Regions from separate parts of the Priestia sp. MDV22-iso46 genome, predicted to be linked through region 1. Evidence: riboswitches for the same ligand, from Rfam matches in the RefSeq annotation. Region 1 holds a riboswitch; each other region holds the start of a gene.
What was found. Region 1 has a riboswitch for S-adenosylmethionine ahead of AC4NPH_RS08585 (bifunctional homocysteine S-methyltransferase/methylenetetrahydrofolate reductase). Riboswitches for the same ligand answer to the same signal wherever they lie in the genome.

Region 1 (10,668 bases):
TTCATCAGTTGTGTTAAATAATAACGCATTAGCAAGCTCAATTTCAGCTTCTGGAATAGAAGCATAGCGTTCTAACTTTTCGGTATTGACAATGGCATAATCGAGTCCAGCCTGCGTACAGTGATAAAGGTAAACGGCATTTAGTACTTCACGTCCGACTGGAGGAAGACCGAATGACACGTTACTTACGCCAAGAATGGTCAGGCAATCAGGCAGGGCTTCTTTAATCATTTTAATTCCCTTAACTGTTTCTTCAGCAGAACCAATATATTGTTCATCACCAGTCCCTACAGGAAACACAAGAGGGTCAAAAATAATATCTTTTGGATTAAAGCCATGTTTTTCAACAAGCAAATCATGTGAGCGTTTAGCAATCTCTACTTTTCGTTCTGCAGTAACGGCCATGCCTGTTTCATCGATTGTACCGACAACCAGAGCTGCACCGAATTTTTTTACTAGCGGTAAGATTGCATCAAAACGCTCTTCACCATCTTCTAAGTTAATGGAGTTAATAATGACCTTACCTTGTGAGTACGTTAAAGCTTTTTCAATAACTTTCTCGTCCGTTGAATCGATTACAAGAGGAACCTTCACTTTTTTTACAACTTCTTGAATAAATTCCTCCATGTCTTCCATTTCTTCACGGTCTGGATCTGCTAAGCAAATATCAATAACGTGAGCACCATTTTTAACTTGAGCACGCGCAATTTCAGATGCTTCTTCAATTTTTCCTTCCGCAATCAGACGCTTGAACTTGCGAGAACCGATTACATTCGTACGTTCTCCCACAAAAAGAGGGCGCATAGAATCGTCATATACAAGTGGTTCAATACCGGTTACAGCATGGTTATGCTCGGAGCGATCGAGCGAACGAGGCGCAACCTCTTTTACCGCTTCAGCCAGTGCTTTAATATGAGCAGGCGTTGTACCACAGCATCCGCCTACAAAGTTCAGCCAGCCTTTATCAGCAAACCCTTTAATTTTTTGAGCAAGCAGCTCAGGGGATTCATGATAATTGCCTTCTTCATCGGGAAGTCCAGCGTTTGGATAACAGCTAACTGCTGAAGTGGCTAGGTCTGAAAGAGAGCGAATATGATCCGTCATAAATTCAGGGCCTGTCGCGCAGTTAAGTCCGACTGAAAGAGGCTTCATGTGTTCCAGTGATAAGTAAAAAGATTCGATATCTTGACCAGCGAGAGTTGTTCCCATAGGCTCAATTGTTCCTGAAATCATAATAGGAACTTCGGTTTTTAGTTTTTCAAACGCCGCTGTAATCCCTAGAAACGCGGCTTTTACGTTCAGCATGTCTTGACAGGTTTCGACTAAAAGTAAGTCAACGCCGCCGTCTAACAAACCCCGAACTTGCTCTTCGTACGATTCTACTAACTCAGGGAATGTAATGCCTCCGGTAACAGAGAGAGTTTTAGTGGTAGGACCGATAGCTCCAGCTACGAACCTAGGCCATTCGGGAGTTGAATATTTATCGCGGGCTGCACAAGCAAGCTTCACAGCTTCGATATTCAATTCATAAGCCAAGTGACCTAAATCGTATTCATCAAGTACGGTAGATGTTGAGCCAAACGTATTGGTTTCAATGATGTCGGCACCTGCTGCAAAGTACTCTTCATGAATGCGCTGAATCACATGAGGCGCTGTTCGAGTCAAATATTCGTTACAGCCTTCATATTCTTCGCCGCCAAAATCTTCAGCGGTTAAATCAGCATCTTGAATCATCGTTCCCATTGCTCCATCGATGACGAGTATTCGCTTCTTTAGTTGTTGTTCGATAAGTGAGCTCATTTATATCTTCCTTTCTGATGTAACAAGTTGCTTGTCATGAATATAGCGTGTTAGAATCTCGGTCATTTCATAGCGCATAAACGGCGTAATTAAGTAAATACCGTCAAATAACTCATATGCTGTATCAATTAAGTTTTTTGCAATCGCAAGACCTTCGACTTCACCGCGAATCCGGTCATTTCCCGTTGCATCCATGCGTTCTAGAATATCTTCTGATAATTTAATTCCAGGTACTTCATGGTGAATAAATCGAGCATTTCTTGCGCTTGTTAACGGCATGATCCCGATGTATACCGGTGTTGTTAAATGTTTGGTTGCTTCATATACCTCTTCAATTTGCTTAGTTGAATAGAGAGGCTGAGTAATGAAATAGTGAGCCCCGCAGTCGATTTTCTTTTCCAAACGCTGAACGGCTCGGTCTAAGTGACGCACGTTTGGATTAAAGGCAGCTGCGATGGAAAAATTGGTTTTTTGACCAAGCGGTTTACCGGAATAAGATAGTCCTTCATTAAACTGAGCGATTAAACTAATCAAGTCAAATGAAGATAAATCGTAGACCGAAGTGGCGCCAGGGAAATCGCCAACTTTTGACGGATCACCGGTAATTGCAAGCACTTGATTCATTCCTAGCGTATGAAGTCCCATTAAATGAGATTGAAGTCCAATTAAATTTCGGTCGCGACAGGTAATATGAATAAGCGGTCGTGCTTTTGTTTCTTGCTGCATCAGTGTTGCCATTGCCAAGTTGCTGATGCGAGGTGAGGCAAGAGAATTATCAGCTAATGTAATAGCATCTACGCCGACTTTATCAAGTGCTTTTGCGCCTTCTAAAAATTTCGTCGGACCAAGCTGTTTAGGCGGATCTAGCTCGACGATAACCGAGCGGCGCTTCTTCACAATTTCATGCATATGAGGTTTATCCTGCTGCTCACGCTCTTGAACCGTAACGGCTGGTCTCATTTTAACGACTTTGCTTGTAATCGGAGGCAGGTCTTTTAAGGCAGATGACATTGCGCGTACGTGAGCTGGTGTTGTACCGCAGCATCCTCCAATTAAGCGAACCCCTTGTTCGCGGAATAAACGCGCGCTTTCTACAAAGTAGTCTTCATTAGTTTCATATTCCAGCTTTCCTTCCACATACGCCGGAAGGCTGGCATTAGGGTAAGCAGATAAGAAAGCACGATCAGGAAGCGGTACTTCTTCAAGAGACTGAATCATATGATAAGGACCTAAGCGGCAGTTTAGCCCGACAACATCTGCTCCCAACGCTTCTAATTCTTTTAATGCATCTGCTAAAGGACGGCCATCTTGCAGCACGCCAATATCATGCAGGGAAACGTGGGTAATAATAGGCTTATCCGTTTCTTTTCTTGCCAGTGTAAGAACGGTCTTTAATTCTTCGAAATCATAGTATGTTTCAAATAAAAGGCCATCCACGCCTTCATTTAAAAGCCAAAACATTTGTTCACGAATGCTTCGCTTAACCTCTTCTAAACTAATAGCGTTTTTTTGGAAAGAACGAATTCCGCCGAGTGTACCAACCACGTAAGCCTGATCTTTTGCAGCTTGTTTCGCTAATTTTACACCAGCAACATTGATGTCTTTGACTGAATCTTCTAATCCATAACGGGCAAGTTTTTGATAATTAGCAGCGTACGTATTTGTTTGAATAACGTTTGCACCAGCTTCTACATAGGCTCTGTGAATACGAGAAACCTCTTCTGGTTTGGTGATGTTTAGTTCTTCAAAACAGCTGTCAATACCGTGTGAGTAAAGGAGGGTACCAGTGGCACCATCCCCAATTAAAATTTTAGACTTTAAATCTTCAAGTAACCCCATGTCAAAACCTCCTTAAATTGTTCCGCTTCTATTTCACGAGTGATTCGTTTTATGCAATATGCCGATAAAATAGAAAAAGTCTTCTTAAGAAGAAGACTTTTTTCGCCTTCTTATCTTCCAAGCAATAAATTGCTTGCTGGATTTAGCACCATGTCTCTAACGACTGGTTGCTGAGGTTTCAAAGGGCCAGTCCCTCCACCTCTCATGATAAGAATCAATTGTATATAATTGAAACATATTTTTTTAAATAGAAAGAATACTTATTTAATAATTTATCTGATTTTTAGAAATTATACAACAGTAAATTGTGAATTTCCAGCAAATATTGAGGGAAATTTAAAAGCTAAAGGGAAAATATCCGTATATTTTGTTTAAAAATGACTGTTATGTTAGGGGTTAAGGAGTTTTTTGTGAGAAATACAAAAAGAAAATGAAAAATAAAAAATAAACGAAAAGGCACAAGCGCTGGGATATGCGTAGATTTACACGTAAAAAGGCTCGTCTTTTTTTAATCGTTTCTACATATAGTGAACTATGAAGGGTAGAAGGGTGATGGGCATGAAAAGGTGGAAACTCACGCTGCAGGTTGCTGCTACGTATGTAGGCACCGTTGTAGGAGCCGGTTTTGCAACAGGCAAGGAAATCGTTCAATTTTTTACACAGTACGGGGAACTTGGAATGGTCGGAATTTTGGTCAGCGGCTTGTTTTTTATTTGGCTAGGTTCAAAAATGATGCTGCTTTCGCACGCAATTGGGGCTTCTTCTTATCAGCAGCTTAATACATATTTATTTGGTGATGTGCTTGGAAAAGCGGTAAACGGTGTAATGATTGTCATTTTATTTGGAGTAACTTCAGTCATGCTAGCGAGTACGGGGGCAATAGGAAAAGAACAGTTTGGACTGTGGCCTCCTGTTGGGATGATTTTTACAATTGTTTTAACTTATATATTTATCGCAAAAGGAATTAACGGTATTTTAATGGTTAATTCTCTTGTTGTGCCGATGATGCTTTCATTTGCTTTTATCATCTTTGTGCCAAATATCAGCTATTTCTCACTGATTCAAACGAAGCCGGATTTAACGCTCGTCACGCAGTGGAAGTGGGCGGTTAGTCCCTTTTTATATATTTCCCTAAATCTAGCTTTGGCTCAGGCCGTTTTGGTTCCATTAGGAAGCTCCGTGAAGGATAGGAGCGTGATTAAAAAAGGGGCCGTAATAGGAGGGTGTGTACTTACGTTTATGCTTGTTTCTACTCATCTTGCCCTTTCCAATTTGCCTTATTCATTTCAACTTGATATTCCGATGAGTGCCGTTGTTAAAAATATCTCAGCGTGGGTGAATGTTTTATTTACGGTAGTTGTGTTAGGCGAGATTTTTACTACATTGATTGGAAATGTATTTGGAATCGCTAAGCAGCTTCAGTCATTTCTTCCCCTGAATGACAAACAAGCTTTTGCGTTTATTATCTTGGCCTGCTTTATTATTGGGCAATTCGGATATGCCCAGCTTCTTGAGTTTTTGTATCCGATATTTGGCTATATTGGACTAGCTTTTGTATGGATGCTATGTATTAAAAAAGAAAAAATAAGCTAAAAGCTGGATTTTAAAGAATAGATGTGAAAAAACGAAGTTAAATGATGTGACAAGTCGATTTTACTTTGCTATAATGTAAAACAAATAAGACTATAGCAGTCGAATATATTATCCTTCGGGGTCGGGTGTAAGTCCCAACCGGCGGTGATAAAGCGTATGCTTTTAAGCCCGTGACCCGTTTTCATACGATGTATGTTAGCGGTGGATCTAGTTAAAATCTAGAGCCGACAGTAAAAGTCTGGATGGGAGAAGGATCAGGAAGCACAGTTGTTTTTTTGTGTTGAATTAATAAGGGACACGTTTGCCTTTTTTAAAGCTACCCTTGTTTTTGTACACAAAATATAACTGTTTATTTCGTATACAATTAGCGGAATTTTGCATAGATAAAACTGATTCAGCTCAGCCGACCCCTTGGACATTTGTTCAAGGGGCTTTTTTATTTTCAGTGGTTGGGGGAAAGATAAATATGAAAAAAAAGCAGCTGCTATTTCAAAACGGTATAAGAAGTTGGAATAGCGCCAAAGCAGGTGAAGAAAATGTTCACAGGTATCATTGAAGAGATTGGAAAAATAAAACGTATTCAAAAGGCCACAGAAGCAATTGTTCTTACGATTGATGCGAAGACCGTGTTAGAAGATGTGAACTTAGGGGACAGTATTTCAGTTAACGGCGTTTGTTTAACCGTAACGGCTTACTCTCAAAATGAATTTACGGTCGATGTCATGCCGGAGACGATTAAAGCAAGTACCCTTCAGCTTCTAACCGTTGGATCACGTGTTAACTTAGAGCGGGCGATGGCTGCAAATGGCCGATTTGGAGGGCATTTCGTTAGCGGACACGTTGATGGAATTGGAACCATTGTAAGCAAAACACGTAAAGGAAATGCCTTTTATTATGAAATTCAAGTCGATCCCGAACTTCGTGAATTTATGATGTTAAAAGGGTCTGTTTCCGTAGACGGAACAAGTCTTACTATTTTTGATGTCAGCAACCAATCATTTACTATTTCTCTTATTCCTCATACGGTGCTTCACACAGTCGTTGGAGACAAACAGCGAGGAGACAAGGTGAATATTGAATGCGATATGTTAGCTAAATATATGCATCAGATGATGACAAATAAGTCAACCCCTGGCGCCTCGAATCGTTTAGGTAACATGAAGGATTTATTGCAGCAGCATGGTTTTACAAATTAACAGTGAGGTGAAAGAGATGTTTCATAAAGTAGAAGAAGCCATTGAAGAGTTAAAAAAGGGAAAAGTGGTTATTGTATGCGATGATGAAGATCGAGAAAACGAAGGAGATTTTATTGCATTAGCCGAAAAAACGACGCCTGAGGTTATTAACTTTATGGCTACTCATGGAAGAGGATTAATTTGTACACCTGTTAATGAAGAAATTGCGCATAAATTGAATCTTCACCCGATGGTAGCGAACAATACGGATGTACATGGAACAGCATTTACAGTAAGTATTGATCATATTTCAAGTACAACAGGTATCAGTGCATACGAACGCTCTGCTACGGTTATGGCTCTTGTAAATGAAGCGACGGTAGCAAGTGATTTTCAACGCCCAGGACATATTTTCCCATTGATTGCAAAAGATGGGGGCGTTCTGCAGCGTGCAGGTCATACAGAGGCTGCTGTTGATTTAGCAGTATTAGCAGGAGGAAAGCCTGCGGGTGTTATTTGTGAAATTATGAATGAAGATGGAACAATGGCACGTGTACCAGATTTAACAAAAATTGCAGAACAATTTGATTTAAAAATGATTACAATAAAAGATTTGATTGCCTACCGCCGCAAACATGACCAGCTTATTAGCCGTGAAGTAGAAGTGAGCTTACCTACGGCATTTGGTGAGTTTAAAGCTGTAGGATATACAAATAAACTTGATAATAAAGAACATGTGGCTCTTATCAAAGGTGATATTGATCATAATAGCCCCGTTCTCGTTCGCGTTCACTCTGAGTGTTTGACTGGAGATGTGTTTGGTTCTGAACGCTGCGACTGCGGTCCTCAGCTTCACGCAGCTCTTACGCAAATTGAAGCAGAAGGACGCGGCATTCTGCTGTATATGCGTCAAGAGGGCAGAGGTATTGGCTTACTAAATAAGCTAAGAGCATATAAGCTGCAGGAAGAAGGATACGATACCGTAGAAGCGAATGAAAAACTCGGGTTTGCGGCGGATCTGCGAGAGTATGGAATCGGTGCTCAAATCTTAAAAGACCTTGGAGTCAAACAAATGAAGCTTTTAACGAATAACCCTCGTAAAATTACTGGGCTAAAAGGCTACGACCTTGAAGTGATCGAGCGAGTGCCTCTTCAAATGCCGGCAGTGGATGCCAATAAAAAATACTTAGATACAAAAGCTAAAAAATTAGGTCATTTATTACATTTATAATTTTACACTTTTTTTCGTTATAACAAATGAAGCTAATTCATGAAAAGAAATGTAAATAACTATATATTAATACTAGCAGGAGGAACAAAAGATGAATCATTTATATGAAGGAAATTTAGTAGGCACAGGATTAAAAATCGGAATCGTGGTAGGGCGTTTTAATGAATTTATTACAGGCCGTTTACTTAGTGGAGCAGAAGATGCGCTCAAACGTCACGGCGTAGCTGATGAAGACGTAGACGTGGCTTGGGTGCCGGGCGCTTATGAAATCCCATTAATCGCCAAAAAATTAGCTGAATCTAAAAAATATGATGCAGTGATTACGCTAGGAACCGTTATTCGAGGAGCTACTCCACACTTTGATTTTGTATGTAATGAAGTAGCAAAAGGCGTTGCATCTCAAAGCTTACAAACAGGCGTGCCAATTATCTTTGGTGTATTAACAACTGAAACAATTGAGCAAGCAATTGAACGTGCAGGAACAAAAGCAGGAAATAAAGGATGGGAAGCTGCAGCATCAGCTATCGAAATGGCTAACCTTTCAAAAATGATTGAAGGATAATAGATACCATTCCAGTTTTTATAAGCTGAAGAGTTAAAAGAGGCTGAAACAAAAGTATGTTAGTTGAAAGAAGATCCGAACGATGAATCGTTCGGATTTTTTTCATTGGCATGGTGAACGTAGGTTTCAGGTATGTAGTGGCTTCTAACTAAAGGGTAAGGCAAAGACTTCTGCGGGAAAAGCGGAAGAAGTGTGACCCCGCAGAAGCGGAAGCGACGAGGAGGCTCAGCGGCCGCCCGCGGAAAGCGAAGTCTTGCACGGAACTCAACTGCAGTGTAGAAAGCGATCCAAACTATCTCATGTATCCCGTTTGTTCGCCTTTAGATTGGATTGATGTAGTTATGTCTCAAGCTCTTTTGAATAGAAGCTAGCTATGTATAATTTGGCTAAAACGTCTTACTCTAAGTAATAATTAGGTCGTAAAAGGGAGACGTCTATGCCTCATTATACTGCTTTTTTTGCATTGATTATTATCAGCACAGCCGTTTTGCTTACAGTATTCATACGTAAAAAAGATAAAAAGCTAGTCGTTTTGCTTTTTTTTATCATTGGAATGGCTTATGTACTAGAGTATGTTGTATTTGTGTTGTTTGAAAGTTACGATTACGATCCTGATTTTATGACCAATGAATATTTTGATAATTTGTTTGGTTCCTTAACTTCTCAAGCGTTTGCTTTTCCAATCATGGCTATGGTGGTAGCTGCTTATCAATTAAAATTCCGCTATATTTTATTCATTTCAGCTATATTTATGGGGATTGAAGAATTATTTTTACACTGGGATATTTATACACATCACTGGTGGAAAACAATTTATACAGGCGTTTTAATGACCATAGGCTTTAGCATTTCAAAGATTTGGTATGTATGGCTAACAGAACGGTATATGACATTTGTGCATTACGCTACATTTTTTCTCGGGATGCTCGCCATTACTTCTACTATTATGTTTATGCTGTTAGCATATTTTCATAATAATTGGTTTTATACGGGATGGTTTGCGTCGGCTACTCATGATTCCGTAAATGCCACGATGATTTACGTTTGTATTGTTACGATTCTCCTCGTTTGGAGTGTAGCCAAAGAATTTTTTGTTGGAGCTGGAATGATTATAGCGGGGCTGCGTATAGTAGATATTTTGCTGATTCACTATGGGGTTTTGCTGGTATCTATTACCACTTCACTTGTTCTTTTTACGCTTTTACAAGCGGGTGCATTCATTCTGAGCGTTATGCTTCAAAACTTTATTATGAAAAATTGTTATGGGACGAGCAAAAAAGACGTTGCGTTTCCAGCGAAGAACTACTAAGATAATACGTAACTCAAATAGTTTAGTTCAATAATATTTGAAACAAAGAAAAATGAATTGACGGTTATGCGTATTATTTGTAAGATAGGAAAGCAAATAATAGAAAGCCGAAACAGGGGAGTGAAGGATTCGTGAAAGAGTCCTTTTTTGTAGAAAAGGTACTTAATAATAATGTATTAATTGCTAAACACCTTACCTATGATGAAGTTGTGCTAATTGGGAAAGGAATAGGGTTCAATAAGAAAAAAGGCGATGAAATCGATGCAAAAGCCGTGGAGAAAATGTTTTTGTTAAAGAGTGAAGAAGAGCAAGAACAGTACAAGCAGCTTTTAGCTCAGGTAGATGAAGACGTGATTGAAATGATGAATGATATTGTAACGCACATTCAAAAGCGTGTTAACATTCCTTTGAATGAGCATATACACATTTCATTGACGGATCATATCGCGTTTGCGATAAAACGTTTTCAGCAGGGAATGGGGCTTAAAAATCCATTTTTACTTGAAACAAAAGCTTTATATCCAGAGGAATATACGATCGCATCTGAAGTGGTAGAAATTATTAGTCGCAAAATAGGCGTGCAGCTTCCAGTAGGAGAGATTGGTTTTATTGCGCTTCATATCCACAGTGCGCTGACTGAAAAAAACCTGCTGGAAGTGAATCAAGACTCGCAGCTTATTCAAACGATTATTAATGTGATTGAAGAATCGCTTCATCTGCAGGTAGACAAAGAATCTGTGCACTATATGAGATTGATTCGTCATTTGCATTTTGCTATTGATCGAGTAAAAACAGGAGAAAAAATAGAAGAGCCAAAAAAAATTGCTTTGCTATTGAAAGAAGAATATCCCCTGTGTTACAATGTGTCTTGGAAAGTGATAAAAGTAATGCAGCAAGCGTTACATTTACCTGTATATGAAGCAGAAGCAGTTTACTTAACGATGCATCTGCAGCGACTTATAACAAAAACGGATTTATAAAATCATTTCAATACGTGTTACTGATACGATCAGGCATGAGTGAGAAATGAAGCGATGTGTAATTGGATGAGTGTATCCATTTATCGTTTCTTTTTCCTCATGCCTTTTTTTGTTATAAGAAAGCGCAATCATTTAAAGCTTAGGCTTCAGGACACCAGGAGATGTAATGAGTTTTCTAG
Region 2 (10,668 bases), 110 kb from region 1:
TTGGTAAGCCTGCCAACATAGCAGCTTCATCAAGAGTTAAATCTTTTACGCTTTTAACTCCATAAAATTTCTCAGCTGCTCGTTCAATACCGTATACTTCACCTGATGCGAAATATATTTTGTTTAAATACATTTCAAGAATTTGTTGCTTGGAATATTTACGCTCAAGCTGGTAAGCTAACCACATTTCTTGTACTTTACGTTTAACCGTCTTCTTTGGTGATAAGAACGAATTCTTTACCACTTGCTGAGTAATCGTACTACCGCCCTCAGCACCGAAGCCGTTTTTAAAGTTCGCCATTAATGCTCCGCCAATACGGTAAAAGTCGACGCCGTGATGTTTATAAAAACGAACGTCTTCCGTAGCGATAAATGCGTTTTTGACGACTTGAGGGATTTCATCGTATTGCACATATGTACGTTTTTGAGCTCCAATTTCTTTTACAACTGTCTTTCCATCGTTTGCATATACTTTAGATGAAAAAGAGTTTTTTAATACCGAGTCATCAACTTTTGGAGCATCACTTATCATAGCAAAAAAAGTTCCCACTCCGGCAATGAGCCCGATGATTCCTATCAGTAAAACTGCGGCAACAATTTTACGAAATAGGCCTCCTTTTTTCTTCTTTTTCGGTTTTCCTTGAGATTTACCTTCTGGTTTGTTGTCATTCATAGCTCTTCGTCGTTCTTCACGAGAGCGATAATTATCTGACATAAAAACTCCTACCTTTCAACGCATTGTAAGAGAATGATTTCCGTAAACATATATATCATACTCTTAAAAGTATAATTTATCTATAGTTTTTATGTAATCGATTCTCGGATGGTAACCAAGTTCCATGAAATGTCCTTTTTTTTCAATATCTGCCTTAGGGATTGATTTTCGTCCATCTTTTTTCATGGCATCCCAATAAGGAAAAAGGAACTGTGCTTCGAACAAGTATATTTCTTGTAAAGTAGAGAACATTAACATAACGAAACAAATCCCGTTTTGTTTCACAATTTGCTTCATATGTTCAATTTGATGTTCATGAAAATTACGCAGCGGAAATGAGGTTTTATTTCTCGTTTCTTTTGCTTCAAAGTCAAGGTGTTTTCCTTTATAGACTCCATTGTAGTCTGTAGTAGAAGCCTGTTTAAAATAAGCTTCTTTGATAACAGCGGCACTTCTCTTCGGATAGTCTACTTTTACAATTTGAACAGGGGTTGGTTTTTTGTGAACAATGGCTATTCCTTTTGAAACATAGTATTCGTTTGTTTCGTTTAAATCGTCCTCCAGCGTCATACCACGATTGCTATAGCTAGCTTCTAGCTTTTTAGGGGAAGGACTGCTGGTATTCAATGGCTTATAGGCCTTTCCGTTAGGATAGCGAATCATAACCATCACTCCTTTAGTGTAAATCTATTAAACAAACAAATTCTATTATACCAAATCCTACAAATAAAAATAGATGAAAGAAGATGAAGAGATGTCACTCAATAGTTCGGAACAAGCGCTGTTGACGGCGATTAAAAAAACCACAGACAAGCTGAATATTGATAATATATCAAGAACCCAGGCTTATGCAACTTTTTATCATAGATATCCTGAAGTAAAGTGGGCATTTCTCGCAAGTATGGTATCACGAAACGCAGGATGGAATATGTGTGATTTGCAAGGGAAAAACATGAAAAAAGCGTTATCAAAGCAAACGCGCGATTTATTATTTTTGACGTATGAAAGAGCAAATTGGCTTATTTTTAAAGATGCCTTCCCTCAATTACTATTGTATGCTGTTTCGCGTAAAAAACATGTCTCTTACGTTCATTTACTTCCCTATTTAAATGTTTCATCTTTTATCGAAGAGAAGTGGAGACAATTTATGCAGAGACCTTGTGAACTGCAGCTTATTCATGCGTTAATTGTGAATGAGCAGCATGTTATTCAACAGCCCGTTATTGAACAGCCTTTTTATCAAGATAGAGTGTTTAAAAGTACCCTGTTTTTTTTTCAAGATATATTCCACTTTAGTTCCGTCCTTTTTCCTACTACAAAAGGGGAGCTATACGGTTGTTCTGTTCATGATTTTACAAAAGTAAATAATCGGATTGATTTGGGGAAGAAATTAGCGGCTTTATTATTTCATGAAAAGTATTATCCCTTGTTTTATGAATTTTCTTTGAAAACAAAGCATACGGGTTCGAGATACGATTATGAGCAGTATTTTGTGAATGAAACCATTTGCCGTACACCTGCTCTTCGAAAGGTGTATCCGGCTATTAGACATCATGAAAAGAAGAGAGAAGAGTGGTTTTTAACGAAAGAAGAGGAGCAAAAGCTCATGAAAAAGCCGTCTTTTCCAAAGAAAGTTCATTTTACAAAGTGGTATCTTCAAAAGCAAAAGCAGCTATATATATTAATGAAAGTAGCGCAAGTATTTAATGTAAATAAAAACGGTCACAAGTGACCGTTTTGTTCTTAAGTAGAAGGCTGGTTAGGACCGTTTAACTTTTTAGGATCACCGTAGGTTTTTGTTTCAGGCTTATTTTTAGGCTGTGATTTTTGCTGTTTGTTGGCCATATCTAGGCACCTCCTATCATGTTGTAATAAACGTTCAGCAGCGGAATGTATCTGCTTAGCTGAAATGTCTATACTAGTGTTTTCAATATGTTCACTTTCGATTCACCATAAATGAAAATGTCGAAAACATCTTTCTTTGACGAATAGAAACTAGTTTTGTCATGTATGAAGGGACAATGAAGAAAAGAGAGAATACGTTATGCAAAGGAAAATTTGGAGGGATGGCGATGAAACAAAGTATGGTTAAAACAAGCGAAATGATGACTTTATTAGATAGCTTACTAGAGCAAGTAGATTTAGTGGATAAAACGATGTCTACATCTATAAATGAAGCATTTACACATTGTGAAGAAACATATATGGAACAAGTTCATCGCATTGACCAATCACTGCAAGAAATTGAAGTAGCTGTGTATGAAAGCATGCCTTCCGAAACAGAATGGAATAGAAGCCGAAGAGAAATGGTTCTTCATACAGTATAAAGACTGTTTATGTTACAATAGTCATCGTAGAGGTGACGAATAACGATGAATGAAGATGTGAAAAAAAGTACGGAGATCATGTTTCAATATAATGAAGTAGCTGTAGAACGATTAGCGTCTATTCAACAGGAAGAAAATTATGAAGTGAAATTTTTTGAAGAAGTAAAGCCTTATGGAGATATTTTCTTCAAAGAACTTGATGAATGGGCTAGTCTCGTAACGGAATGGCTGAAGAAAGAGCGACCAAAATATATTCATGTGAATCAAGTAGAGACGTTAAAAGAAAATTTACAAAACGTTGTACTACAGTCCTTTTATCCTGAGACGCGAGAAAAGCGATTTAAAAAGATGTATCACTCAAATAAGTATGTGCTCGAGTCGATATTGAATAATTAATCCCGGCCTTCCGTTGAGACTTATAAGGTGGGGATTTTCTATGTATGCCTAAAGAGCAAACTCTTTAGGCATTTTATCATTATCAATAAAAAGTTAATCAAAATCTTTTTGAGATTGGATAGAAACAGCTGGGTGATCTTGTGAAGCGACTGTATCGATATGATAATCAACTTTTTCAGTATGTTTAGAAGCAACGGCGTTATTTGTTTTAGTTACTGCACTTTGTCCTTGCTTTTTATGATCAAAATGTTTTCCACGACTCATAAGATAGACCTCCTTTATTGAATACTACGTTAAAGCTTTTATAGTATAAACAAGTCAAAACAGAAGTATGTGTCCACTTTATAGGAAACAAAGAAACCACCGATTTCTCGATGGTAGTAAAAAAATTAATCATCTTGTGCACTAAAATCGGGCTTAGTAGCTCCAATTTGTTCGAGTTCACGTACAGCGGCTTTGTAATTCATAGGAGTTAAAAAACCTTTTAAATACTGCTGCTGAGCAAAATCGAGTAATTCATTACTTGACTGCGGCTCATACTGTTTCACCGCAATAAAAGCTTCTTGAAGTTCGTTCACATACATGTAAATTCCCTCCTAATCCCCATTTGTGCCACTACGTATCGTAGTATCACTTGTTCTTATCGTACCATATATTTAAATAATCTCGTTTTTTTGAAAAATTTAAACTTTCGACAGAAACCTACATATTTTTGAATGTGTTTTCCAAAAGTACAAGTAGACGAACGTCACCTCTTATTTCTGCATACATACTATATATTATGTAATATTAAAAAGGAGGTATTGATTTTGCATGTATACAAGTAAGCATTATCCGTATTATGAGCAACATCAACCAGAACGTTTTGATTTAAGTCAGGTACATCCATTTCCGCAGTATCATCAGCAGCCATGGACGGAAGCTTATATGCCGCAACATCCGTACGCTCAGCAACAAATGCCTTTTGGTCCTCAGCAAATTCCCTATATGAACGGAATGTACCAGCAGCCTATGTACAATAATGCAGGTGCGCCTTTTAATCCATACCCTAAAGCTCAGCAACAAAAGCCCCAGCCTTCTCAATTTCAGTCATTAATGTCTCAGTTTAAATCGAGTGATGGCAATTACGATATGAACAAGATGATGAATACTGCGGGGCAGATGATGGGAGCCATGAACCAATTAACATCCCTAGTAAAAGGGTTTTCCGGGATTTTCAAAGTATAAGGACTAGAAGGTGTTTTCTAGTCCCTGCTTATTATTTTTTCTTTTGATTTTTCAAATAGGTTTCTCCAAAAAGTGTAAATACTTCATTGTAAGTTAATCCAGACTGAGCATTTAAACGTTTGACTTCTTCGATATCTGTTGTTGATGAAGTTGAAATTTGATGCTTGTTTTTTTTCATAAAACCTCTCCTTCTCTATGTAAAATGAATAACATCCCATCTTAGTATATTTCCAAATGTGCCCCTTCTATAAGTGGAAAAAAACGCCGAAGACACTCATGGTTCTTCGGCTTTTTTTGGAATAAAGATGAGTATTTAGAGAAATTAAGAACGGCGAGTAGAGCGGCGAGAGCGACGAGTAGAACGACGAGAACGGCGAGAGCGACGAGTAGAACGGCGAGAGCGGCGAGTAGAACGACGAGAGCGGCGAGTAGAACGGCGAGTACCGCGGGTAGAACGACGAGTAGAACGGCGAGTACCGCGGGTAGAACGACGAGTAGAACGGCGAGTACCGCGGGTAGAACGACGGGTAGAACGACGAGTAGAACGGCGAGTACCGCGAGTAGAACGACGAGAGCGGCCAGTACTACGAGAAGAGCGACGACGTCTTGTTAGTGGGCCGGCAGTTGGCTCTTGAAACATAAAAGATTTCAGTTCTGTACTTTCTAGGGCTTCAGCAGCCTCTTTAATTTTTTCAGCTGTAATATGCAATCCAAAAACCTCCTTGTCAATTGGACTAGGTCTTGCATTAATAGAATACGCGACGATGCTTGTCTTTGATATAAGTCAAAAGTGGAGTTTAAGGAAATAGTTGATATGATGGGGTATCATGGAGAATTTGCTCTTCATATACTTTAATAATTGAAGAAAGGTGGTCGAGTAATGAAGCAAAAAGAAATTCCTCAATACGCTCTGTTTGTGAATGTAAAAGATTTAAAGGAAATGCAAAGAGATATTTGGTCAGAAGAAGCTGTTCAGGCAACGATGAAGTTTAACAAAAAACGCTACGATATTGATTTGTTGCTAAGAGGCTCCCATATTCGGAAGATGAAGAAAAAGTCATATTATATTGAATTCTATTCTCCGAAAATATTTCAGCGTGCCAAAGAAATACACCTAAACGCTGAATATAAAGATCCATCGCTTATGCGCAACAAATTGTCCCTCGATTTTTTCTCCTCCTTAGACGTTTTATCTCCTCAGTCTCAGTTTATAAACCTCACAATTAACGGTAAAAATGAAGGAATATATCTTCAGCTCGAATCGGTAGATGAACTATTTTTGAAAAAAAGAAATTTGGCGGATGGATCCATATTTTATGCAGTAGACGGAGATGCTAATTTTTCTTTAATGAGCGACTTAGATAAAAAGCCGAAAACAACTCTGCTATCAGGGTATGAAGATAAAGCAGTGAAACAAGGAGATGAGGAAAAATTAGAGCAGTTTATATTTAATCTTAATACGTGGACAAATACAGAATTCGAACAGAATATTGAGAAGTATCTGCACGTCGACCGCTACTTATCTTGGTTAGTTGGTATTATTTGTATGCAGAATTACGACGGTTTTGTTCATAATTATGCCCTCTATCGAAACCATGAAAGTGGACGCTTTGAACTGATTCCATGGGATTATGATGCGACTTGGGGAAGAGATGTAAATGGAAAAGTAATGGAAGGGGATTACGTCCGTGCACAAGGATTTAACACGCTTACCGCTCGCTTATTGGCAGTAGATAGCATTAAAAAACGTTATATTAAAAAGATGAACAATGTTCTAAATAATCAATTTACAGTGGAATATATGAAACCCATCGTCTATCAAATGCACGAAGAGCTTAAGCCTTATATTTTGAAAGATCCTTATGTAAAAAACAATATAGAACAATTTTATGAGGAGCCGGCATTTATTTTATCCTTTATAAAAGACCGAACAGCATATATTAAAAATAATCTTCTTGCTTTTTAGATACCATAGAATGATAGGCAGAAGTGGAATTTGTTAATAATAGGCAAATGTACGAAATCAATAGCTGTACATGATACGTATATATACAGTATGAATGACCAATATGGATGACTAACAAGGAGGAAAAAGAATGGAAAACTATTATTATTATTATGGGCAAAATCAAGGTCAAGATTCAAATCCAAACCGAAAACGCAGCCACAGCAAAAATGCAAATCGAACTGATAAAGGCTATTCTTCGCAGTTTAAACCTTTAAAAGGAAGAATGGTGACTGTTTATCGAGGAGGTCCTGAATCAAAAACAGGTTATTTACTTGATGTTCAGTCTGATTATTTAATATTAGCAGTAGAAAACGATAACAATAATAACAATGATGAAAATAATAATGAGGGAAATAGCAACCAAAACAACCAAAACAACCAAAGTAACCAAAATAATCAAAATAATCAACAAGAATATACTGTTGTATATTATCATTTATCCCATGTTAAGAGTATTACGGAAGATGCTATGTCAAATTCAGCACAGACGTTTACCGGGTTTGATAATGACGGTACTTTAGAGTTGTATAGAGGCAAGACATTTGCTAGTACTTTATCATTACTGAAAAGTAAATATGTTCAAATAAATCAAGGGGGTCCTGAGAAAAAAGCAGGCCAGCTCCTTGACGTATTAGGTTCGTCAGAGTCTGCTTACCTTGTATTACTGTCGGAAGATGATGGTATCGTCTATATCAATGTTGAACATGTAAAAAGTATAAGTGAATATCAAAACAATAATAACAATAATAATAACAATAATAACATTCAAATGAATAATCAATTTGCTACAAATCAGGAACCAACTTATATGAAATCAAAAAACTTTAATAATTTATTTACTCATCTATCACACAAATGGGTATCGATCAACGGCGGCGGTCCAGAAGCTGTAGAAGGTGTATTGGTGCAAAGTCGGAATGGTACTTTTACCCTTGTTCAGGACAATCAAGTATTACGCTTACAGCCAAGACATGTTAAAACCATTTGTGTAGGAGCAAAAGGATCTTTTAAACAAAATAATAATCAAGATGATGAGCAGAAAGAGGAAAATACAAATGCTGAAGACGGAGGATCAACGGAAGGCGTTCCAGAAGGTCGTACAGGAAAAAGCCGCCGCACAGGTTCACACTCGTCAGGAAGAAGCCGCCGCACAGGTTCACACTCGTCAGGAAAAAGCCGCCGCACAGATTCACACTCGTCAGCGTCAAGAGAGCAAGTCATCCAAACAAAAAATTATCGTTGGAAAGCATAATGAATAAGAACAAAAAAGGTGCTTATAAAGCACCTTTTCTGTCATATAGGAAAGAGGGAGGAGAATGAGTATAAATCGTTATATTAATAAAATTGTAGAAGTAGATATTTCAGGGAAAACTAAGTTTATTGGCAGACTTGTTGACTTAGGGTTAGATGTCATGATTTTGTATAATGGACATGATTATTTGTATATTCCTCTTTTACACATGCATCGTTTGCGAGAAGTATCAGAAGAAGACTATACGGTTTTACGTGAAATAGAAGAGAACTTGATAGAAGAAAGTCAGCGAATTTCTTATCGTAATATTTTACAGCAGGCAAAAGGGAAATTTATTGAAATTTATGTAACGGGAGGGAAATCATTGCATGGCTATATCACAAGCGTGCTGAATGATTATCTTGTGTTTTATTCTCCAGTGTATAAAAATGTCTTTGTTTCTCTACATCATTTGAAATGGCTTACCCCTTACAGTAATGAGTTAACCCCTTATTCTTTAAGTGACAAAGAGCTCCCGGTAAGGCCCGCCTCTGCACCTTTTGTCAGAAACTTTGAAGAGCAGCTTAAAAAATATGAAAATCAACTGGTCGTATTAGATTTAGGGGATCAATCAGAAAAAATTGGCGTACTTAAAGAAGTTTCTAATAATATTGTTGAACTAATTACGGCAAATGGAGAAAGTATGTATTGGAAGTTAGCTCACGTAAAATCTGTGCACTTGCCTTAGAAAAAGAGACCTGGCTGTCGTCTCTTTTTTTTATGTGCTTATCAGGATAAGTATATTGAATAAACAAATGAGATGATTTGAATTTTTTAGAAAATTATGTTGACAATAAAGAAAATCTTTATTAAAGTTATTAACAACAAACGTTAACCACCAACAATTATATAGAACTCTTATCAAGAGTGGCGGAGGGACTGGCCCTGCGATGCCCGGCAACCATCAAATGAAACATTCATTTGAACGGTGCTAATTCCTGTGGAACATCAGTATTGTTCTAACAGATGAGAGAAATCGTGTATAAACGAACACTCTTCCATCTGTGAAGAGTGTTTTTTATTTTGAGTTAAGGAGAGAAATAGATGAAAATTGAAACTTTATTAGTTCGTTCAGGAGTAGGTCGCGACCCTTCAACAGGTTCTATTACAACACCCATTTATCAAGCATCAACATTTGCTCATCCTGCTTTAGGGCAAAGTACAGGATTTGACTATGCACGTACGGCAAATCCTACTCGTACAGCATTGGAAGAAGCAATTGCTGCTTTAGAAAAAGGAGAAGTAGGAGTAGCATTTGCTTCAGGAATGGCGGGCGTAATGGCAGTTTTAGCACTATTTAAAAACGGAGATCATTTAATTGTATCAGAAGATTTATACGGAGGAACGTACCGAGTACTAAATGAAATCTTTTCAGAGCAAGGAATTACTGTTTCGTACGTCAACACAGCCCATCTCGAGCAAGTAAAAGATGCGCTTCGTCCCAACACGAAAGCTTTATTTATTGAAACACCTACAAATCCAATGATGCACGTGACTGATTTGCCCGAAGCAATTGCGTTAGCTAAACAGCATGATTTGCTTACTATCGTTGACAATACATTCATGTCCCCTTACTATCAGCGTCCTTTAGAGCTTGGAGCAGATATTGTGATACATAGTGCGAGCAAATACATTGGGGGGCATAATGATGTAGTTGCTGGTCTTGTAGTCGCTCGATGTAGTAGCTTAGGAGAGAAAATTCGTTTTTATCAAAATGCAGCTGGGGCAATCTTAGGTCCACAAGATAGCTGGTTGTTGTTGCGCGGTGTTAAGACGCTAGCGCTTCGTATGGAAAAGCATAACGAAAACGCACTGAAAATTGCAAATTGGCTTACTGCTCATGATCTCGTAGAAAAAGTGTATTACCCTGGTCTTGAAACACATCCAGGCTATGAAATCATGAAGAAACAAGCGACTGGATTTGGAGGCATGATTTCTTTTGCTGTCTCACACCCTGACATCGTGTCCACGCTTTTGGAAAATGTTAAAGTTATTACATTTGCAGAAAGCTTAGGAGGCGTGGAAAGTTTAATGACATTCCCAGCTCGTCAAACACACGCTGATATTCCCGAGGAAATTCGAAATCGTGTTGGAGTAACAAACTGTTTACTGCGATTATCAGTTGGAATTGAGCACGCAGATGATTTAATTAAAGATTTGAAGGAGGCATTTGATGCATACCAACAATAATAAACATAGATTCGGTACGAACTTAATTCATGCAAATACAGGAATTGACGGTCATTTTGGAGCGGTTAACGTACCTATTTATCAGGTATCTACATTTAACCAAGAAGATGAGACGAACAACGGCCGCTATGACTATTCTCGTTCAGGAAATCCAACTCGTGAGGCTTTAGAAAACACCATTGCTCAGCTAGAAAATGGATACGCTGGTTTTGCTTTTTCATCAGGTATGGCTGCTATCTCATCGGTGTTATCTATTTTTGAATCAGGGGATGAAATTTTAGTTTCACACGATACGTACGGCGGGACATATCGTGTATTAACACGGTTATTTTCAAAGTTTGGTATCAAAACAACTTTTGTTGATACAACGAAGGTTGAGAAAGTAGAAGAAGCAATCACAAAAGATACGAGAGCTATTTATATCGAAAGCCCTTCAAATCCATTTTTACAGGTAACGGATATTAAAGCAGTAGCAAGTTTGGCGAAGGAGCGCAATCTCCTTACAATTGTGGAT
Region 3 (10,668 bases), 940 kb from region 1:
ATCTACGGCTCTTTTAATTGACGGGTTATCACTTGCCTTTATTCTTGGTACAAGCAAATTAAAAACAAGGACGATTGAAGAGCCCGTATCAGAAGCATTAGTGAGAGGGCCAAGAGTAGGCTTCACTGAATCTTTAAGTGATAATACTTCTTTATTAAGAGGAAGCGGAGATATTGAAAATTTGTCGCTGGTGAAATTTCAAGTAGGAAAGCGTTCCAAAAAAGATTTAATTGTTGCTTACATAAAGGAAATTGTTGATCCAGAACTAGTTGAAGAAGTAGAAAAACGAATTAAAAAAATTGACCTTGATAATGTACCGGAGTCTGGATATGTTGAACAACTCATTGAAGATAATTACCTTAGTCCCTTTCCTCAGGTACAGAATACGGAGCGTCCCGATCGTGTAATTGCTGCTTTGATGGAAGGGAGAGTAGCCATTTTATTAGACGGGACGCCTTTTGCTTTGATTGCTCCCGTTACGTTTAGCATGATGTTACAGTCGCCGGAAGATTATTATGAAAGGTGGATTCCCGGTACATTCATTCGTTTTCTTCGTTATATTGCAGTGGTTCTTTCCCTTTTTACACCGGCTTTGTATATTGCGTTTATTTCATTTCATCCAGGATTAATTCCGACTAAGTTAGCTATTTCTATTATAGGATCAAGATCTGGTGTTCCGTTTCCCGCCCTTATCGAAGCCTTATTTATGGAACTATCGATCGAAATTTTGAGAGAAGCCGGACTCCGGTTGCCGAAACCAATTGGTCCAGCAATGGGCATTGTCGGTGGGTTAATCATTGGAGAAGCTGCGGTGCAGGCAGGAATCGTTAGCCCTATTTTGGTGATTGTAGTGGCGTTAACTGCCATTTCATCGTTTTCTATTCCGCAATATAGTGTAGGAATCACATTGCGTATTCTTCGTTTTGTAGCCATGCTTTGTGCTGCCATACTTGGATTATATGGCGTCATCTTATTTTTCCTTTTTATGATGAGCCATTTAGTGAAACTAAAAAGTTTCGGCGTACCCTATATGAGTCCAGCTGTTCCTTATCGTTTAAGTGAATGGAAAGACTTGGTAGTCCGTATGCCTCTGATGATGATGAAACGACGTCCAAAGATGATGCACACCAAAGATCCTCTGCGAAAAGGGTAGCTTATGATGAAAGGAAATGGGCCGTTAGAAATGATAAATTCAAAAGATCGTATTACGACGCCTCAAACAACTATTATTATTACCAACTTTATCCTTGGAACAGGGATTCTTACCTTGCCCCGGGCAGCTGCGGAAAAAGTGAAAACACCAGATGTTTGGCTAACTGTTATTTTAGGGGGGATAATCACCATGATAGCAGGGGTAATCATGGTGAAATTAAGTCAACGCTTCCCTGAAAAAACCTTTTATCAATACAGCCAAGAAATTGTAGGGAAATGGATAGGCAAGTTATTTAGTTTCCTCATGATAGGTTATTTTTTGGCGCTGGGTGGGTTTCATGCTCGTTCATTGGCAGAGGTAACTGGATATCTGTTGTTGGAGGGAACTCCCAAATGGGCTATAATCATGCCATTTATGTGGGCAAGTCTCTATCTGATAAGAGGGGGAATAAATCCAATTGCCCGTATATTTGAAATTATATTACCTATTACGGTTATTCTTTTTTTACTTGTTGCCTTTATGAGTATCAAAATATTTGAAGTGGATAATCTGCGCCCGGTACTAGGTTCAGGTATTACGCCGGTGTTAAAAGGGATAAGGACAACAGCTCTTGCGTTTACTGGGCCTGAATTCATGCTTTTAATATTGGCATTTATGAAAGAACCAAACAAAGCAGTAAAAGCTGTACTAGTTGGTACTGCGATTCCTTTGCTTCTTTATGTTATTACCGTCGTGATGGTTATCGGAGCGTTCTCAGTGGATGGAGTGGTTACGAGAACGTGGCCTACGCTTGATTTGATAAGAAGTTATGAATTAACTGGGTTAATCTTTGAACGCTTTGATTCCTTGTTGCTGGTGGTATGGATTATGCAAATGTTTACTTCTTTTAATGTTAACCATTACGCTGCTTCATTAGGACTGTCTCAGCTTTTCAAAAAAAATATCCATCCATTTATGTATGGTGTGCTTCCAGTTATTTATCTCATTTCCATGGTTCCTAGAAATATCAATGATGTATTTAAATTAGGAGATATGGTTGGCAATGCTGCCCTGATTTTATTTGGCTTTTTACCGGTACTGCTTCTTATCATTTCAAAAATAAAGGGGAAAAAGTATGAGACAAGTCTCTAATCACGTACGGTTCTTCTTATCGGTTTTGCTTTCTGTTTTTTTGCTCTTTCCTCTGGCGGGCTGTTGGAGCAGTCATGAAATTGAAGAACGAAGTTTAGGAGTAGGTATGGCTCTTGATAAAGCTAACAAGTCCATGACTGAAAAAGAATTTGATGAACAAGAAGAGTATCCCAAACGGAACTTGATTACGTCAACCTACCAACTGATCACCCCGCAAGTGGCAAGTTCAACAACTGTCCAAGGAGGATCTCAGCAGAAGGCTTACGTGAATATGGCTGAAACGGGAGATTCTATTCATCAAATGACCCGTGAATTATCATTGAGAAGAGAGACTTCGATTGCCAGCCAACATCTAAAAGTAATTATTATTGGCGAGGCTCTTGCAAGAACGTATAGCTTAGGAAAATTAGTGAATGAGTTTCTTCGTGATAACGAGATTAGACCAAGCTGTCTTGTACTTATTAGTAAAGGGAGAGCTAGCGACGGGCTAGAATCGAAGACAGCAGGAGAGATCCCGGCATTTCGTTTGGCTGGAATGGTGGAAAATGCCTATCGAACAACAAGAATTTTACCTCCCACTTCGCTCATTAAATTAGAGAGCAATATTGAATCAGGGACTAGTTTTCTATTGCAAAATGTATTATCGGCAAATGGGGAAATCAAATTTGCTGGTGCTGCCATAATTAAAGGGAAAACAAACAAAATGATCGGTTTTTTGAATGAAGAAGAACTAGATGGTCTGACTTGGATCACAGGAAAAGGGAAAGGCGGGCTAGTGAAAAGCTTTGATAAAAAGACCGGTCAGCTGATTGTATACGAAATAGAATCCATGAAAAGTCATATTGAACCTCATGTTAAAGGAAATAGCATCTCCTTCAATGTGCATATTGAATCCGAGGGAAGGCTATCTGAAAATTGGGTGGTCTCAGGAAATCCTTTAGAAAATCAATTTTTACATAAGGTGCAAAAAAACTCAGAAAAAAAAGTGAAGCACCTCGTAAGAAACACGGTAGAAAAAATGCAAAAAGAATATAAAGTCGATGTGGCCGGGTTCGGAAATCAATTGAGAATTAAGAGGCCCAGAGTATGGATGAGGGTCAAAGACAATTGGGATCAAACATTTAGTGAAGTTCCAATTAACTATGATGTAAAATTAATGATTAAAGATTATGGAACGTCAGGATCAAAAAAATGAGTAGCTAAGTACAATTTTGCTTGTTTTGATGTTGAAAATGAAAGAAACTAAAAGGAATAGCCTTAGAGCTTGCTAAAAAAATATTTCCCCTAGTAATGAGCTTGAGGGATAAATGAAAAATAAGAGCTGTCCAGAACCGACAGCTCTTATTTGCTATTCAAAAATATAAGCTAATGCTTGAAGAGCCTGTTCTGGCGTTTCGACTACAACCTGGGCTTTGTTTGACAGTTCTTTAAGCGGGTGATGCAGTTTTTCAGGGCGAACCAAAATTAGCGGTTTATCTAATGCAATGGCTGTCGCCGCATCCATTGCGCTGTTCCATTGCTTGTATTTTTCGCCAAATAAAGCAATAACCACATCAGATTTTTTTAGGAGTACCTGCGTACGTAAATTATTAATTTGAGAAGCAGCTTCATCTTTTAAGACAGCGTTAGGCTGTTTTCCTAAAATTTCTTCTCCAATGTTGTCGGAGCGGTCATGGTCTGTCATGGGACCGACAAAGGTAAGGGGAAGGTTTAATTGTTCTGCTTGGTTTTTAATTTCGTCTCGCCAGTTATCGTGAATTTGCCCGGCAAGGTATACGGTTAAGTTCATTATGTAGAAGTCCTCCTCTAACTAAAGTTTGTTTTATTTTATCAAATGTAAGCGGATAATACGAATGATTTGAATGGGCTACTTTTCCAAAAATAAGGTTATAGTAGACAAATAGTTAAAAAAGAGAAACAATAGAAGGCGTATTGCTAATTAAAGAAAGGATGTACATGATGACAGAAACAGTGCTACAAGTAGATCATGTCAGTAAAGTAATTGGGAAGAAAACCATTTTGCATGATGTATCCTTATCGGTTGAGCGCGGTGAGATTTTCGGATTGCTTGGCCCGAACGGCTCTGGAAAAACAACGCTAATTCGTACCGTCGTAGGACTCATTAAAGAAACAGAGGGAACAATTACCGTCAATGGGTTTCCTTTAAAAGAACAGTTTACATCAGCTATGAAATCAATTGGAGCGATTATTGAAAACCCTGAGTTTTATGATTATCTGACGGGCTATCAAAATTTAAAACACTTTGCTAATATGCATGAAGGCATCACATCAGAACGCTTGGATGAAGTCATTGCTTTAGTAAAGCTTGAAAACAGCATTCATGCAAAAGTGAAGACGTATTCTCTTGGGATGAGACAGCGTTTAGGAGTGGCTCAAGCTATTTTACATAAGCCTGCATTGCTTTTACTAGACGAACCAACAAATGGTCTAGACCCAGCGGGAATGAGAGAGTTTCGTACATATTTACAAACGCTTTGCAGGGAAGAAGGAATATCGATCTTGATCGCGAGCCACTTATTAAAAGAAGTAGAAGCACTATGTGACCGCGTTGGCATTATTCAAGACGGTGAGTTAAAAGCCGTTCAAGATCTATCTCCAAATCGCCAAGATCAAGGAATGTTTGTAGAATTTGAGGTGTCTGACGCGCAAAAAGCAGCGGAATTTTTATCACAAGAATTTGAAGTAACGATGAGATCAAATATTATTGACGTAGCAATTGTGAAAGAGCAAATTCCAGCTGTCAATAGAAAATTAGTGGACAGCGATATTTTAGTCTACCGAATCACTCCTGTGTATGAGACGCTTGAAGATTCGTTTATGTCCGTTACGGAAGGAGAGCACCATGCTTAAGCTAATTCAAAATGAACACATGAAATGGTTTCACAAAAGAAGTACAAAAATCACGTTTATTACCATCGGTATTTTGACTCTTTGTATGGCTCTATTAATGAAGAAAGTAGCAAACAGTGCAGGAACAGAAGACAACATTTTGAACTTCCTGTCATTTAGTTCAGGTATGCTGATTCTCGTTCAATTTTTTGCTCTTGCTGTTGGAGGGTCAATGGTTGCAAAAGAGTTTGAGGCAGGTACCATTAAGCTTCTTTTAATTCGCCCTGCTAGACGTTCAACGATTTTAGCATCCAAGTACCTAACCCTCATTTTAATTAGCTTGTATTATTTACTGAGCTATTTGCTTTTTTCGTTTGTATGGGGAGCATTGTTCTTTGGATTTACCAGTCTAGAAGGAGATGCGCAGCTGCTTAAAAACATTACGCTTACGTATGACAGTGCGTATATGGAAACGTTTATGATGATGACGTTCGCATTCATGCTGTCGTCTTTATTTAGAAACAGCGCGCTTGCTTCCAGTCTGGCTATTGTCGTAAGTATCGGCGCAAAAGCTGTAACAGGACTAGTATCAGAGCTAGGTTTATGGTGGGGGAAATTTTTATTATTTGCCAACACGAACTTTGTACAGTATATGGACGGAATGAAGACGATGTTTGACGGCATGACGATTCCATTTTCAATCTTCGTCTTAGTTGCACACTTTGTCTTCTTTATGGGCGTAGCTTGGGCAGCGTTTTTAAAACGAGACGTAGCTAATTGATGTGAGAATTTTCGCACTATATATTTTTCTGAAATAGCATTTGACAATTAAATAAAAAGAGATTACAGTAGTGAAAGACTATTTTTAAAACAACTATAAACTTCTTATCAAGAGAGACGGAGGGACTGGCCCTATGATGTCTCGGCAACTGGCTGTACGCAGTGCGGTGCCAAATCCAGCAGACGATGTTTCGTTTGGAAGATGAGAAGGGTAATCTTATGATACAAAATAAGAGACCTCTTCTTATCAATAAGAAGAGGTCTTTTTTTATTACGTAAACAAGAGGTGTTAAGAATGGAACAACAAAAAGGAAACGGCTGGGCGCTGTTACCGCTGGGCGTCTTTTTAGTCCTGTTTGTCGGATCAGGAATTATAACGGGAGACTTTTATAAGCTGCCTGTATTAGTAGCCATTATCATTGCAGCCATTGTGGCGCTGGCTATGAACCGCAAAGATTCACTTAATGTAAAAGTGGAGCGTTTTGCTAAAGGAGCAGGACATCCTGATATCATTATTATGGTGCTTATTTTTATTTTAGCAGGTGCTTTTTCTGAAGTCGCTAAAGGCATGGGAGCTGTGGATTCAACGGTAAACTTAGCGCTTTCTGTGCTTCCGCAAAGCTTAGTCGTAGCAGGAATCTTTGTTATTGGCGCATTCATTTCAATTTCGATGGGAACATCAATGGGAACAATTGCTGCGCTGGGACCTATCGCTGTAGGAATCAGTGAGCAAGCGCATGTTTCTGTTACATTGGCAATAGCCGGTGTGATTGGCGGTGCAATGTTTGGTGATAATTTATCTGTTGTCTCTGATACAACGATTGCGGCAGTTCGTACGCAAAAAACAAATATGACAGATAAATTGAAAGTAAACTTTTTTATCGTACTTCCTGCAGCGATTGTTACAGTGATTCTATTGCTTGTAATGACGCTAGGAAACACGTCATCAGTAGAAATTAAAGATTTCAGCTGGTTTAAAATCTTGCCTTATATCGGCGTACTCATTGCTGCAGTATTTGGTGCAAACGTATTAAGCATTTTAACCGGAGGAATTGTGCTAGCCGGCGTGATTGGATTAGCTGACGGAAGCTACACGCTTTCTTCTCTTGCTAAAACTGTGACAGAAGGTATTGGCGGAATGTCAGAGTTAATTATTTTATCTCTGTTAATTGGCGGAATGGTTGAGCTTATTCGCTATAATGGCGGTATTCAGTTCTTATTGAATTTATTAACACGACGCATTCAAACAAAAAAAGGCGGAGAATTCAGCATCGCCGGACTGGTAAGTTTAACTAATTTAGCGACGGCTAATAACACGATTTCAATTATTACAGCAGGTCCGTTAGCAAAAGAAATCTCTGATAAGTATTCAATTGATAATCGTAAATCAGCCAGTCTGCTGGACTTGTTTTCATGCAGCGTTCAAGGGCTTATCCCTTACGGCGCACAAATGCTTCTCGCAGCAGGGTTTGCTAAAGTTTCACCGATTGAGATTATTCCATTTACATTCTATCCAATGTTAACAGCGGTTTGCGGAATCATTGCGATTGTAATTGGATTTCCTCGTTTAAATAAAAAGTCTAAGTCATCTAAAGAAGCTGCGTAATATGAAACCCTTAAAAAGAATGTTCTTTTTAAGGGTTTTTTACTGTTTGAAAAAATCAGTCGGCTTTTCTTCATCTAACTCCTTCCAAAGCGTCTCATTTTGTTTAAGTGCATAAGTCGCTCCTCCAATTTCAATTCCGCATAATAAAATAAATAATAAAATACCCATGAAATGACCTCCTTACGTAAATGAATAAAAACACGATGGTAACGGGTTTAGCTTCTTGCTGTTTCACTTTATAATGAGAATAAAGTATGAAACGCGTTTCAGCGCAAGAGAAAAAGGTGAAAACATGACAAATATCCGAGATATCGCAAAAAAAGCGGGTGTATCTGTTTCGACTGTATCCCGGGTGCTAAATCATCATCCGTATGTAAAAGAAGAGAAACGCCGGCTGGTAGAGCAGGTTATTCACGAACTTAATTATGAACAAAACATTAATGCCGTTCACTTATCAAAAGGGAAAACAAATATGATTGCCGTCGTCTTGCCTTTTATTAATCATCCGTATTTTAGTCTGCTTTTAGAAGGAGTGGCATCTAAAGCGTTAGAAAAGCAGTATCAGCTTGTTATTTGTCAGACGAACTATGATGTGAAAAAAGAAGAAGAAGCGCTTCATATGCTGAAAACAAAGCAAGTTGATGGAGTGATTATTTGTTCTAGAGCAAGCAGCTGGAGCACGATTGAATATTATCAGCAGCACGGGCCGATAGCCGTGTGCGAAAACGTACAGAATCGTTCTATTCGCTCCGTATACGTTGATCATTATGCAGCTTTTAAGCAGGCGCTTATGTATTTAAAAGAAAAAGGATATACGGATATTGGCTACTGTATTGGAAGAATGACGGGTACAAATAGCCTGCAGCGGCAACAAGCATACAAAGAATATGTAGAAAGAATAAATCAGCCTTATCATCCGGAATGGGTTTTTCAAGGCTGTTTGAACGTGACAGATGGTGAAAAAGTGGTGGAAAAACTAGTGCAGATGAAAAATCGGCCTCAGGCGCTTTTAGTAACAAATGATCAAGTAGCTATTGGAATAAAAGCTCAGTGCGAACAAGCGGGTATTTCAGTTCCTGGTGAGTTAGCTATCATTGGTTTTGATAATCATCCGCTTTCTTCTTATTTACAAATAACAACGATAGAACTTCCTCTTAAGGAAATGGGCGAAACGCTTTTTACATTAGTGGGAAGCAAGGTTCCTCAGAAAATTGAGCTCCCTTTTCGGTTTATTGAGCGTAAAAGCGTATGAATTCTTGATGATGCTATGAGGGTTTTTACCGGATAAAATGAGCAAAAGCGGACATCATACGAGTAAAGAAAAAAGAAAAGGATGATGATCGTGGAGAAAAAAGAATATCAAGTGGGAGATCAAGTATTTGTTATTTACCGAAATCCTCATACGGCAAACGTTGCAAATATTAATCAAGCTGAAATTGTTGAACATCCTGAAAACAAAGGTGAAAAGGCGCTGTTTTTACATGAGTCTTATCATTTGTTAGCTGAAGATGATGCCGTGTATTCAACATATGAAGAAGCTGAAAAAATGTATAATAAGATATTTGATTATGAACAATATGACTGACGCAAGGCTCTCTTAAACGGAGAGTCTTTTTTGTTTGAAAAATAATTACCAAGGATAGAGTCTTTTTGTTTTTCAAACGCTATTAATATTAGAAAAAAGGAAGTGTACATGATGATAAAACCTTTTGTACCTCAATTAGTATATATTGAGCCAGGGGCAATGGAGTACCCGCTTGGTGTTCAATTAAAAGAAAAATTTGAGAAGATGGGAATTGAGATTCGTCAAACAACTTCTCATAATCAAGTGCGTAATATACCGGGAAAAAATGATTTGCAAAAATATCGCAATGCCAAGTCGACTTTAGTAGTTGGCGTGCGTAAAACATTGAAATTTGATACATCTAAACCGTCAGCTGAATATGCAATACCGTTTGCAACAGGGTGTATGGGGCACTGTCACTATTGTTATTTGCAGACAACAATGGGAAGCAAACCATATATTCGCACGTACGTGAATGTTGAAGAAATATTAGGTCAAGCAGAGCAATATATGCAGGAGAGAGCCCCTCAAATAACGCGATTTGAAGCGGCTTGTACATCTGATATCGTAGGAATTGACCATTTGACACATTCATTAAAGCGCGCGATTGAATATTTTGGGGAAAGTGAACTAGGTCAACTGCGCTTTGTGACTAAATTTCATCACGTGGATCATTTATTGGATGCTAAACATAATGGTCGCACGCGCTTCCGCTTTAGCATAAATGCAGATTATGTTATAAAAAACTTTGAACCTGGTACATCTCCTCTTGATTACCGGATTGAAGCTGCTAATAAAGTTGCAAAAGCCGGATATCCACTTGGCTTTATTGTGGCGCCTATTTACATTCATGAAGGTTGGCAAGAGGGATACCGTCAGTTGTTTGAAAAGCTTGACGCCTCTATACCTGAGGAGTCAAGAGATGATATTACGTTTGAAATGATTCAGCATCGCTTTACCAAGCCGGCCAAGCGGGTAATCGAGAAAAATTATCCGAAAACAAAGCTTGAGATGAATGAAGAGGAGCGCCGCTACAAATGGGGGCGTTACGGAATTGGAAAATATGTATACGCAAAAGATGAAGAACAAGAATTAAGAGAGACGTTGGAATATTACATTGATCAGTATTTTCCGAATGCAAAAATCGAATACTTTACGTAATTATTCTACAGTAATTGAAAAGTTATTCTGACGCCTTAGTCAAAATAACTTTTCAATTTTTAATGTAAAAAAATAAATTGCTTGCTAATAAGTTGAAAAAAAGAGGTTATTTTTATCTCTTGTCGTATTACATACAAAAGGGAGGTGACTGAGATGTTAAAAAATGAAGAGTTTGCGCTAACAAAAGAATTAACAAACGAACAGCAAGAAGCTGCACGAAATTTTATTCAAGTGTTGTTCCAAGAAAATTTATCTGAATTTTGGAACATATTATGTGATATCGATAAGTCTCGTATTTACGGCTTGTATGAAGCAAACCATTATTATGATTCTGATATTGAACTACATGGGTTTGTACAAGAAATAAGAGATAATGTAAGAGCTGTTTATGCGCCTCTTCAAGGGCAAGGGGGTATTTCGACG

Region 2: it holds a riboswitch for S-adenosylmethionine, as region 1 does, so the genes downstream of both, AC4NPH_RS07980 (trans-sulfuration enzyme family protein) here and AC4NPH_RS08585 (bifunctional homocysteine S-methyltransferase/methylenetetrahydrofolate reductase) in region 1, are expected to answer to the same signal.
Region 3: it holds a riboswitch for S-adenosylmethionine, as region 1 does, so the genes downstream of both, AC4NPH_RS03810 (Na+/H+ antiporter NhaC family protein) here and AC4NPH_RS08585 (bifunctional homocysteine S-methyltransferase/methylenetetrahydrofolate reductase) in region 1, are expected to answer to the same signal.

What each region holds. Positions count from the first base shown of each region.
Region 1 is NZ_JBZVWT010000001.1:1,661,590-1,672,257, reverse strand. It holds gene metH (methionine synthase) at 1-1,800, opposite strand, end outside; gene AC4NPH_RS08585 (bifunctional homocysteine S-methyltransferase/methylenetetrahydrofolate reductase) at 1,801-3,639, opposite strand; SAM riboswitch class I at 3,747-3,853, opposite strand; gene AC4NPH_RS08580 (YkvI family membrane protein) at 4,198-5,232, shown strand; FMN riboswitch at 5,340-5,490, shown strand; gene ribE (riboflavin synthase) at 5,769-6,428, shown strand; gene AC4NPH_RS08570 (bifunctional 3,4-dihydroxy-2-butanone-4-phosphate synthase/GTP cyclohydrolase II) at 6,445-7,638, shown strand; gene ribH (6,7-dimethyl-8-ribityllumazine synthase) at 7,730-8,200, shown strand; gene AC4NPH_RS08560 (hypothetical protein) at 8,637-9,509, shown strand; gene glcT (glucose PTS transporter transcription antiterminator GlcT) at 9,641-10,489, shown strand.
Region 2 is NZ_JBZVWT010000001.1:1,551,914-1,562,581, reverse strand. It holds gene AC4NPH_RS08050 (transglycosylase domain-containing protein) at 1-715, opposite strand, end outside; gene recU (Holliday junction resolvase RecU) at 779-1,378, opposite strand; gene AC4NPH_RS08040 (DUF2515 family protein) at 1,452-2,447, shown strand; gene AC4NPH_RS08035 (hypothetical protein) at 2,459-2,560, opposite strand; gene AC4NPH_RS08030 (hypothetical protein) at 2,788-3,042, shown strand; gene AC4NPH_RS08025 (YppE family protein) at 3,088-3,438, shown strand; gene AC4NPH_RS08020 (hypothetical protein) at 3,532-3,702, opposite strand; gene AC4NPH_RS08015 (YppF family protein) at 3,828-4,022, opposite strand; gene AC4NPH_RS08010 (YppG family protein) at 4,252-4,665, shown strand; gene AC4NPH_RS08005 (hypothetical protein) at 4,697-4,843, opposite strand; gene AC4NPH_RS08000 (CotG/ExsB N-terminal domain-containing protein) at 4,988-5,374, opposite strand; gene AC4NPH_RS07995 (CotH kinase family protein) at 5,546-6,631, shown strand; gene AC4NPH_RS07990 (spore coat protein) at 6,762-7,925, shown strand; gene AC4NPH_RS07985 (hypothetical protein) at 7,990-8,652, shown strand; SAM riboswitch class I at 8,820-8,937, shown strand; gene AC4NPH_RS07980 (trans-sulfuration enzyme family protein) at 9,009-10,154, shown strand; gene AC4NPH_RS07975 (trans-sulfuration enzyme family protein) at 10,138-10,668, shown strand, end outside.
Region 3 is NZ_JBZVWT010000001.1:724,096-734,763, reverse strand. It holds gene AC4NPH_RS03840 (spore germination protein) at 1-1,153, shown strand, start outside; gene AC4NPH_RS03835 (spore germination protein) at 1,157-2,284, shown strand; gene AC4NPH_RS03830 (Ger(x)C family spore germination protein) at 2,268-3,479, shown strand; gene AC4NPH_RS03825 (YtoQ family protein) at 3,633-4,073, opposite strand; gene AC4NPH_RS03820 (ABC transporter ATP-binding protein) at 4,244-5,155, shown strand; gene AC4NPH_RS03815 (ABC transporter permease) at 5,148-5,915, shown strand; SAM riboswitch class I at 6,017-6,123, shown strand; gene AC4NPH_RS03810 (Na+/H+ antiporter NhaC family protein) at 6,210-7,520, shown strand; gene AC4NPH_RS03805 (hypothetical protein) at 7,560-7,688, opposite strand; gene AC4NPH_RS03800 (LacI family DNA-binding transcriptional regulator) at 7,813-8,772, shown strand; gene AC4NPH_RS03795 (transcriptional regulator SplA domain-containing protein) at 8,857-9,105, shown strand; gene splB (spore photoproduct lyase) at 9,217-10,245, shown strand; gene AC4NPH_RS03785 (hypothetical protein) at 10,399-10,668, shown strand, end outside.